Regions from separate parts of the Rossellomorea sp. LjRoot5 genome, predicted to be linked through region 1. Evidence: riboswitches for the same ligand, from Rfam matches in the RefSeq annotation. Region 1 holds a riboswitch; the other holds the start of a gene.
What was found. A riboswitch is a leader RNA that binds a small molecule or an ion and turns the genes downstream of it on or off. The one in region 1 is predicted to bind cyclic di-GMP.
Positions count from the first base shown of each region.

Region 1 (4,266 bases):
CCCACTACGTTATTTCAAAAAATAACAAACGCATTCCAGAAGGGGATGCTGGGTTCCGGACCCTATATCTATACGAAAATCGAAAAATACAATTGGTTCTTACGAAAAATTCTATTTCTAGTTGCCCTCCTCGTTCAGGGAATTCTTTCGGTCACCCTTTATACCGTTCTATCTATGATCGTAGATTACATCTTTTTTGGTTAGAAGAGGATATATTCCCACTCAACAAGAGACAGGGTAAATGTTATTGAAGAAGTATGTAACACCTCAACAAAATACATACTTATAGGAGTGAGCCCATGAACCATATACTAACATGCACATCAGAAGAACTTGCCTTAATGGTCAGCTTATCAGGCTACGACAGTGTAGCAAAGGGGATTGCAGAGGCAGCGATCGGGAAGAAGACCGAACAGGAATGGATCGCCATCATGGAGGCGACGAGTAAACAGCTGATCATGAAGCGCATCCTGGATGAAGAGCGTGATGCAAGAGGAGAGAATCCTTTAACGGAGGAAATGCTCCACTTCATCAGGAACTATGTGGAATCCAAGAGGATGATCCGCTGTTCCAATACACCGGCTCAGTCTGTGTTGATGATCCATCACTACGAGAACGATGAGTGGCTGCTCCACCTCATTGAAAAGGATATCATCCATGAGTTCTCCATCATTTCAGCAGATGAGATGGAGCATTATATGAAAGAATACTATGGCATCCAGAAGCTTCACACGAACGAGCAGCGATCCTTCATTCTGAGCGAGAAGAACTTCGACCGCTTAAGCAATCCGGATAAACTAAAAAAGGTTCGAAAAAGCTCACGCTTCACACCTGAAGAAGTGAGCAGCTTCGACCTGTTTACTGAGGATTTAAAACGCTTTGAATGGACATTATTCAATATATCCAACTTTGGAATCGTGTCACTGGAGGATGAAATGTATCTGGAGAATATCCTATTCTTCCTTCCATCCACCCAAGGAATTTGGCTGAGCGAATACAGCGATGATTCGGCGACGGTCCATTTCCATTTAGCCGATGAGAAAGAATGGGAAGACATGCTGCGGAGCATCGGAGAATTTGCCTCACACCTGGTTGAACAAGGGTGATAATTCAAACAAAAAATCCTCACTTTCATAAGTGAGGATTTTTCATAGCCGTGAGAGGACGAACTGACCATCCTCACCGTTCAGATTTATAAGCAATATATCCACCCCAAATAGCTAAACATATCGTCACAATCACCCAAAAGCCAAACATCACACTCACCTCAATTTCTTCACATTAAGCCGATTTCACTTGTCTTATGGTATATTATACCTTATTCCATTTAAGATGAGAAGCAAGGGGACGGTTCTTCTGCTTCCAAAACACCACTCTTTGATAACTTTTGTTAATTGCCCAAATTTAATAACCTTCGCTGATGTAAATTCATCTTTACATTTTAATGTGGCTTTCTTCGAGAAGGCAATGATAGAGTAGACGGGTTCTAGAGCCATTTCACCTATATAATCCTTTAAAGTTTGGACATGCCCATAGTTTTGCCAAATTGGATTGAATGACTTTTCTTTCTATACCATTTACATATTTTTCTTATTACTTTATACTCAATTTAAATATATTACTAATTTCCTATAATAGTGATAAAGGCAAACTTTCTGAAAGGGGAGGACGCAAATCCATGAGTCTAAGGTGCTATTCAGCGCTATGATTGTCAGGTTGCCGTAGAAAAATTGAGCTATGGCTGTTTGCTTTAGCTTTTTTTTTTTAGGGGAACCGGTCTGAGGTAATACGATTTTTATAAAAAATAATTATTGGAGGATAAAAAACTATGTATTTCGTTGATTTCGCAAAACGGCTATTTAAGAAGCAGAACACTGGAATTATTATTTATCTTATTCTTAATACACTGATTGTCATGGCTCTTTTTCAAGACATCTTTGTTGGTTTATCATTGTATCTGGTCTCTCTTACCATCGCATTATCTCCAGTTGGTGAATGGATGCTCCGCGTCCAACAAGGATGCAAACCGCTCTCACAAGAATATATTGACCGTCTTATGCCATTATTCGAGGAAGTTTATGAGAAAGCTAAAATGCTTGATCCATCCATTGCAGATCACGTCAAGCTCTTCATAAGTAACGATTCTAATCCCAATGCGTTTGCTACGGGCCGTAAAACCATCTGCCTTACCAGCGGCTTATTGCAGTACAGTGATGAACAAATCAAAGCTACTCTAGCACATGAATTTGGACATCTTTCCAACAAGGATACTGACCTTATTCTAATTGTATCAGTAGGGAATATGATCGTTTCCACCATGTTTGTACTCTATCGTGTGGTAATGTCAGCCGTTGGCATCATGGCAAGTATCGCAAACCGCAGCTTCGGGACTTTGATTATGACTATTTTCATCGACTTCATGCTAGTCGCGATGATGTGGCTTTGGACGAAATTTGGCACAATGCTCGTTATGCATTCTTCCAGAAAAAATGAATATGAAGCCGACCATTTTGCTTACCAACTAGGCTATGGTGATCCACTAATACAAGTTTTAAACAGCTTCAATGAAATGGAAATGAGCTTCAGAAAAGGATTGTGGGCTAACCTGGCGTCCAGTCATCCCGAATCATTTAAACGAATTGAATCTGAAGTGGCGTAATCCACTTCCCAACAGAAAGCATAAGGGGGTCAGAAGCATGTTGTATAAACAAGAATTAAAGAAGATCCTTGTTCTCATTGCGGTGGGGATTATTCTTGCTGCAGTGTTTCTATTCAAAGCCATCACAACATATTCCGGTTCAACAATACGTTTTGGTGTCAATGATTACCTAATTTTATTCATGATTATTTGCTATCCAGTGGGAATTGTGTATGGCTGGCGTCAAATCCTGAACTTATATAACACTATGAGAAGATCAGATCGTGAACATTGGGCACGCGGTGGCGGTAAAGGATATACCGCATTAATGATAACCACCATCAATCTTGCGTTTTCGGTTATTGTTACGTTACTCCTAGGGTGGATGATCGGAATAATTAACGCATATAACAAGCTATCACAATTAAAAAGAATGGGACATTAATAGAAAGGAAGTATTGAGATTCCTTCCTTTCAAATTCCACCTAAATTCAATTGAAGATCCTGCTTATACCCATAATTACGGAACCGCTGGCATGCTTGGGGATATTAATACGAAGTTGGATTGAGTTATTAAAGAATAACACTATCTGGAGGATTCCATGAAACGATTCATCAGCACGATTACCCTCATTTTTATAATGGCTGGCATTGTAGGCTGCCAGAGCAACAACACAGAAACCAAGACGGAGGAAACTTCTTCTACGCCAGACATTGCGAAAGCGAGCAAGAATGATCCCACCCTTTTAAAGAAAGAAAAGAAAAGTGATAGGGAGTGGATTGATGAAAGCAAAGCAGATGGGTTCTTATCTAATGTCGGCATAGAAGGTCCCGTTCAATATATAGTACATGATCTTGATAACGACACTTTACCCGAGGTCATCGCTTATTATGGTCCATTTTCAGAACAGCTTACTGAGAATATTCACGGCTTAACAATTTTTAAACAGGACGATTCTTCACGAGCTTGGAAAAAAGCAGGGGAGTATAAGGATGATCTGGTGAATGATTTCCAGCTTCACGGAGTAATTGAAAACACGAAGAAAGAGAAATTCCTTGTGGGAAGCCAAACAGTAGCAAGTGCTACCAATATGTATTCCGCTTTAAAAATTTTTAAATATAACCCCTCTAATCAAGAGATTCGATCTGTTTCAACCATTGCCATATCGAACGAAAATCCCTATAAAGTCCAAATGAATAAGAATGCATTTTCACTGCAGATACTTGACGATAATGGCAATGTGCAAACTGAGGAACTATGGGAATTCGAATCTGATTGGATACTGAAAACTCAAAATAGAACCGTTATGCTAATGGATACCGAACAATATTTTGACAAGGCATTTAAGGAAGAACTTACTAAAGGACGATTAAAAGGAATTCCATATCCTCTTGGTACCAATATTCAACAAATTAAAAATGAATTAGGCACTCCAGATGTTGAAGAATATTATCAAGGCGCTCCTACGTTTGGGTATAAAGATTCTAATTTATTCTTTAGCCACTTAATGAACGAAGAACAGCTTGTGTCCATTCTTTATAACGTAAATAACACACCACAAACTTTCAAAGACTTGGAATCACTGCTAGGAACCCCACAGTATGCAGGCATCGATGAAATGTCGGGT
Region 1 covers NZ_CAXUQN020000001.1:341,115-345,380, reverse strand. The annotation lists gene ACSQ2E_RS01775 (hypothetical protein) at 1-204, shown strand, start outside; gene ACSQ2E_RS01770 (hypothetical protein) at 300-1,106, shown strand; cyclic di-GMP riboswitch class I at 1,636-1,724, shown strand; gene ACSQ2E_RS01765 (zinc metalloprotease HtpX) at 1,829-2,659, shown strand; gene ACSQ2E_RS01760 (hypothetical protein) at 2,697-3,083, shown strand; gene ACSQ2E_RS01755 (DUF4309 domain-containing protein) at 3,241-4,266, shown strand, end outside.

Region 2 (4,266 bases), 3.9 Mb from region 1:
AGGGGCGGAGTTAAAGAAAAGGTAAAGCGGATTCCGCTTTACCTTTTTTAATGATGGCAATGCGGTGCTTATTTTGTCAGTAATTGTTTTAACTTGTCACAATTCGGGAAGAGCATACCATCGACATAAATTTGAGGTGGAAGAATTGACAACGAACAGTTTATTGCTGACAAAAGAAGATATGACAAACCCGGAGATTGTTCCTCAATGGGTTTTAGAAGAATATAAGAATTTTCATGAGGTTGTTACTGACCGCACTTTCCCTTGTTACTTCGGTATGACCGGAGAGAAGAAGGGTGAGCTTCGGTATTCCTATATCAGTCATGACAACTGGGAGCATCTCCCCCAAACGATTCAAGAGTTCATCGACTTGTTTGATGTACCCGAAGGAGAGCGCCTGATCCGTCACGGATTCTTTTTATTTGTGGAACCTGAAAGGGAGGAGAGGTCCGTCCCTCATTACAGGGATTATTTCTGGAGAATCCTGCAGTTTCTTCATCGTGAGGATAAGGAGGATTGGCCAGAGGATTATCCAGAGGATCCGGATCATCATTTGTGGGCCTTTTCCTTTGCAGGGGAACCTTTCTTCGTGTTTGGGAATGCCCCTGCCTACAAGCAGCGAAAGACGAGGGACCTTGGGAATAGCTTAGTACTCGGATTTCAGCCAAGAAGGATTTTTGAAGGATTGGAGGGTACCTCCAAGGGTGGTATCATGTCCCGTGAAAAAGTAAGAGAGCGGGTCGAAAAATGGGACGGCTTACCAACGCATCCGAATATCAGTCATTACGGGGACCCGGAACACCGTGAGTGGAAGCAGTACTTTATTGGGGACGATGTAGAACCGATTGAAGGAAAATGCCCATTCCATCATAAATAATTAAAAGAGTGCCGGGGGTTCCCGGCACTCTTCATTAATATATATCTACATTTCCACTGGATACTGAAACATCAATGGTATATTGCCCTGAGCCTGCGACCCCGGTAATATCCCCATTTTCTATTTTTTGATTCTTTAATGGAAGATTGCAGGAAATATCCCCGCTGCTTGCCTGCCCCTTCAGTTTAAAGCTTGCTTTCTCCGGCAGATCAAGCTTCACTCCACCTGAGCTGACATCGAATGTCATGTCTCCCTTTAAGGAGTCCATGGTGACCGTTAATTCACCTGAGGATAAGTCGCCTACAAGGGGACCTTCAAAGTTCGATAACTCCACATCCCCCGAACTGATTCCCACTTTTCCATCCTCTGTTGTGAGGCCGTTTACGACCAAATCCCCTGAAGATCCATCATGTTCGAACAGTTTTGTCTCGACGTTTTCAAGCTCCATATTCCCCGATCCCATGTCAATCGACAATTCATCAAGTTTCCATTTCTTTGAATCAGATTCTCCAGCCATCACGAAATTGCCGGAGCCGATATCGATTTCCACGCTGTTCCTATACCCTTTCGGAATATAAACCGTTACGTTTGATTTGCGATTGAATCCGATCCATTCATACCATTTATGCTTGACCACAACGTCAATCGTATCTCCATTCCCGGTTAAGGTCATCGTCCCTTTTCCCTCTATATCGACCTGTACTTCATTCTTGTCAGTCGGTATGACTTTTGTGTCGCTGTTTTCCAGGTCCAGGTCGATATGTTTGATTTCATTCGTCACTTCAATCCGATCCCCTGACTGACTTTCTTTTGCAAACAATGATGTATTGTCATTTAGGATGACATAGAGCGTCCCCAATGCAAGCAATGCAATCATGACAGCAAATGCGTTTTTCATTCCAATCCCTCACTTTGGTTTGTTTTTCCAATTGATACATTTATTTTAAAGCAGTGGAGAGACTACCACAATGAGCCATAGGATTATTTTTGAATGGGACCAGAGGCGTAGGGTAATCGGAATCAAGAATACCGAAGCGGGGAATCCATGACCATCACATTAGACATCGATCGTGGATTCTTGATTTAAATAGGCAGTGGTAGGGTACAAATAGATTAGACAATGTAGATAAGGAAGTGAAATCATGAAAGATACACCTATGCCCCCAACCTTTTACGAGCAGCCGACACTGGAGCTTGCCAAATCACTGTTGGGGTGTGTGTTAGTGAAAGAAACGGAGGAAGGAATCGCTTCAGGTTATATTGTGGAAACAGAAGCATACATGGGGCCGATAGACAGAGCCGCCCACAGTTACGGAAACAGGCGTACAAAGCGGACGGAAGTGATGTTCCATGAAGCTGGCCGAATTTATACATACGTCATGCATACTCACTGCCTGGTCAACGTAGTGAGCGGAGAACGGGAAAAGCCTGAAGCGATCCTCATCAGAGCCGTCGAGCCTCTCCATGGACAAGAGCTTATGGAAGCGAGACGACCCGGTCATGTGAAGAAGAATTGGACCAATGGGCCGGGAAAGTTGACGAAGGCACTAGGCATTACCATGGAGGATTATGGGGGGAGTTATTTACAACCGCCGCTCATGATTACAGAGGGGTATCAACCTGAAAACATCTCGGCAGGGAAAAGAATAGGGATTGATAACACGGGGGAAGCCAGGGATTATCCATGGCGGTTCTGGATTAGTGGTAATCCATTTGTATCAAGATAGGTCTTTCTTTATGAATTTTCTAATAATTTCTAGAAAATACACCCCATAAGTACTAGTTATGTGGTATATTTTTCTTATAAGACAAATATCTTTATAAGCTGACCATTCGACTGGGGGCTTTGAACCTAAATGATAGATGGGCGCTTACATTTAGGGGAGCCAGTAGCGCAACCGACCACATGCGAACGCGGATAATGCGTTTTTGTGTGGTTTTTTTGTAGGCAAGACCAAAACTAAAGAGAGAGTATAGGGGTCCTATGAACATCTTTACTATTTTCCAAGACGACTTTATCTACCATGATTTTCAACCATTATATGATATGGGTGAACATCGAACCCTCTATGCTTATGAGGGTCTTTTGCGAAATAAGTATAATGAAAATCCCGAAAGTGTATTTCAATCGGCCATGAAGGCCAATATCTTGTACAAACTGGATACTCTGTCCATTTCAAAAGCCCTTGAACATTTTTCGGGAAACGGGATTGAGGACTGTAAGTTATTTCTCAATATTTATATCACCACGATCTTGCACCCGAGCTTTCACACCTATTTTTCCGATCTTATGGATCGCCACCCTGATATTAAAGGACGGCTCGTGCTTGAAATTAATGAATCCAGTGCAGAAGAGCTTTGGCAGAATCCGTTGTTAAAAGAGTCTTTAAAGGAACTGAAGCAATATGGCGTCTGGTATGCGATAGATGATTTCGGGCAGGGGACATCCTCCATTAAGAAATCCATTGAATATGAACCGGAAATCATCAAGCTTGACCGCTATTTCGCCATGAACCTGGCACAGGATGAAAAGAAACAGCGGTTCCTCTCTTTTTTCAGCCAATTCTACGGAAATGATACATTGATTGTCTTAGAGGGAATCGAAACAAAACAGGATATGCAGGTGGCAAGGGAAATCGGGATAACGATTGGACAGGGCTTTTATTTAGGAAAGCCGAGCCGGTTATTGGCTTAGACCGGGAGAGTGACTCTGACTTAGAGGAGTCACTCTTTTTGTTACCAAATTGTCAGACTTGAAATAAAATTGAAAAAATTTAACATTTCTATTAAACTGAGGAAAAAGAGAATAAAGGGGATTCTATTCATGAAATATCTCAAGTTTCCGACCAGGTTCATCTTTTACTATATTCTCGGTCTAATGGGGATTTTAGCCGTGAGTATTGCTCCCGAAGTATTCAGGGAGAGAGGGTTATATAATGTTGTAGGCTACTTGGAGGAGTTTATCAAGTTCATCTTTGTTTTTATGGATGGGGCCAATTGGAGTTATTCCTATAAGGGGATTACCGTCGATTTCCTCGATATGCTTTGGGGACCATACCTGTATTCTCTGCAAATTATCGGGGGAGCCTTGGGCATAGGGCTTGCTACTGCCTTTATTCTTACCGTCTTGACTGTGTTTTTACCGAGACCGATCACGCGGGCTCTTAAGAAAGCACTAAATCTCTTGGAGACGGTGCCTGATTTAATGTTTGCATTCATGCTTCAACTTATGATTGTTTATGTATTTAAATATTTCGGAGTGGAACTGATGAATTTCACGGAGTTCGGGGAGGAGAAGATCTTTCTTGCCCCGATGATTACGCTGTCCATCATTCCGATGATCTCCTTCTTCCGTATCCTCATCTTCATTATGGAAGAAGAGTTGCTGA
Region 2 covers NZ_CAXUQN020000001.1:4,258,573-4,262,838, reverse strand. The annotation lists gene ACSQ2E_RS21755 (FUSC family protein) at 1-25, shown strand, start outside; gene ACSQ2E_RS21750 (YqcI/YcgG family protein) at 182-877, shown strand; gene ACSQ2E_RS21745 (DUF4097 family beta strand repeat-containing protein) at 912-1,775, opposite strand; gene ACSQ2E_RS21740 (DNA-3-methyladenine glycosylase) at 2,020-2,604, shown strand; cyclic di-GMP riboswitch class II at 2,710-2,790, shown strand; gene ACSQ2E_RS21735 (EAL domain-containing protein) at 2,862-3,572, shown strand; gene ACSQ2E_RS21730 (ABC transporter permease subunit) at 3,702-4,266, shown strand, end outside.
Region 2: another riboswitch for cyclic di-GMP. It lies ahead of ACSQ2E_RS21735 (EAL domain-containing protein); the one in region 1 lies ahead of ACSQ2E_RS01765 (zinc metalloprotease HtpX).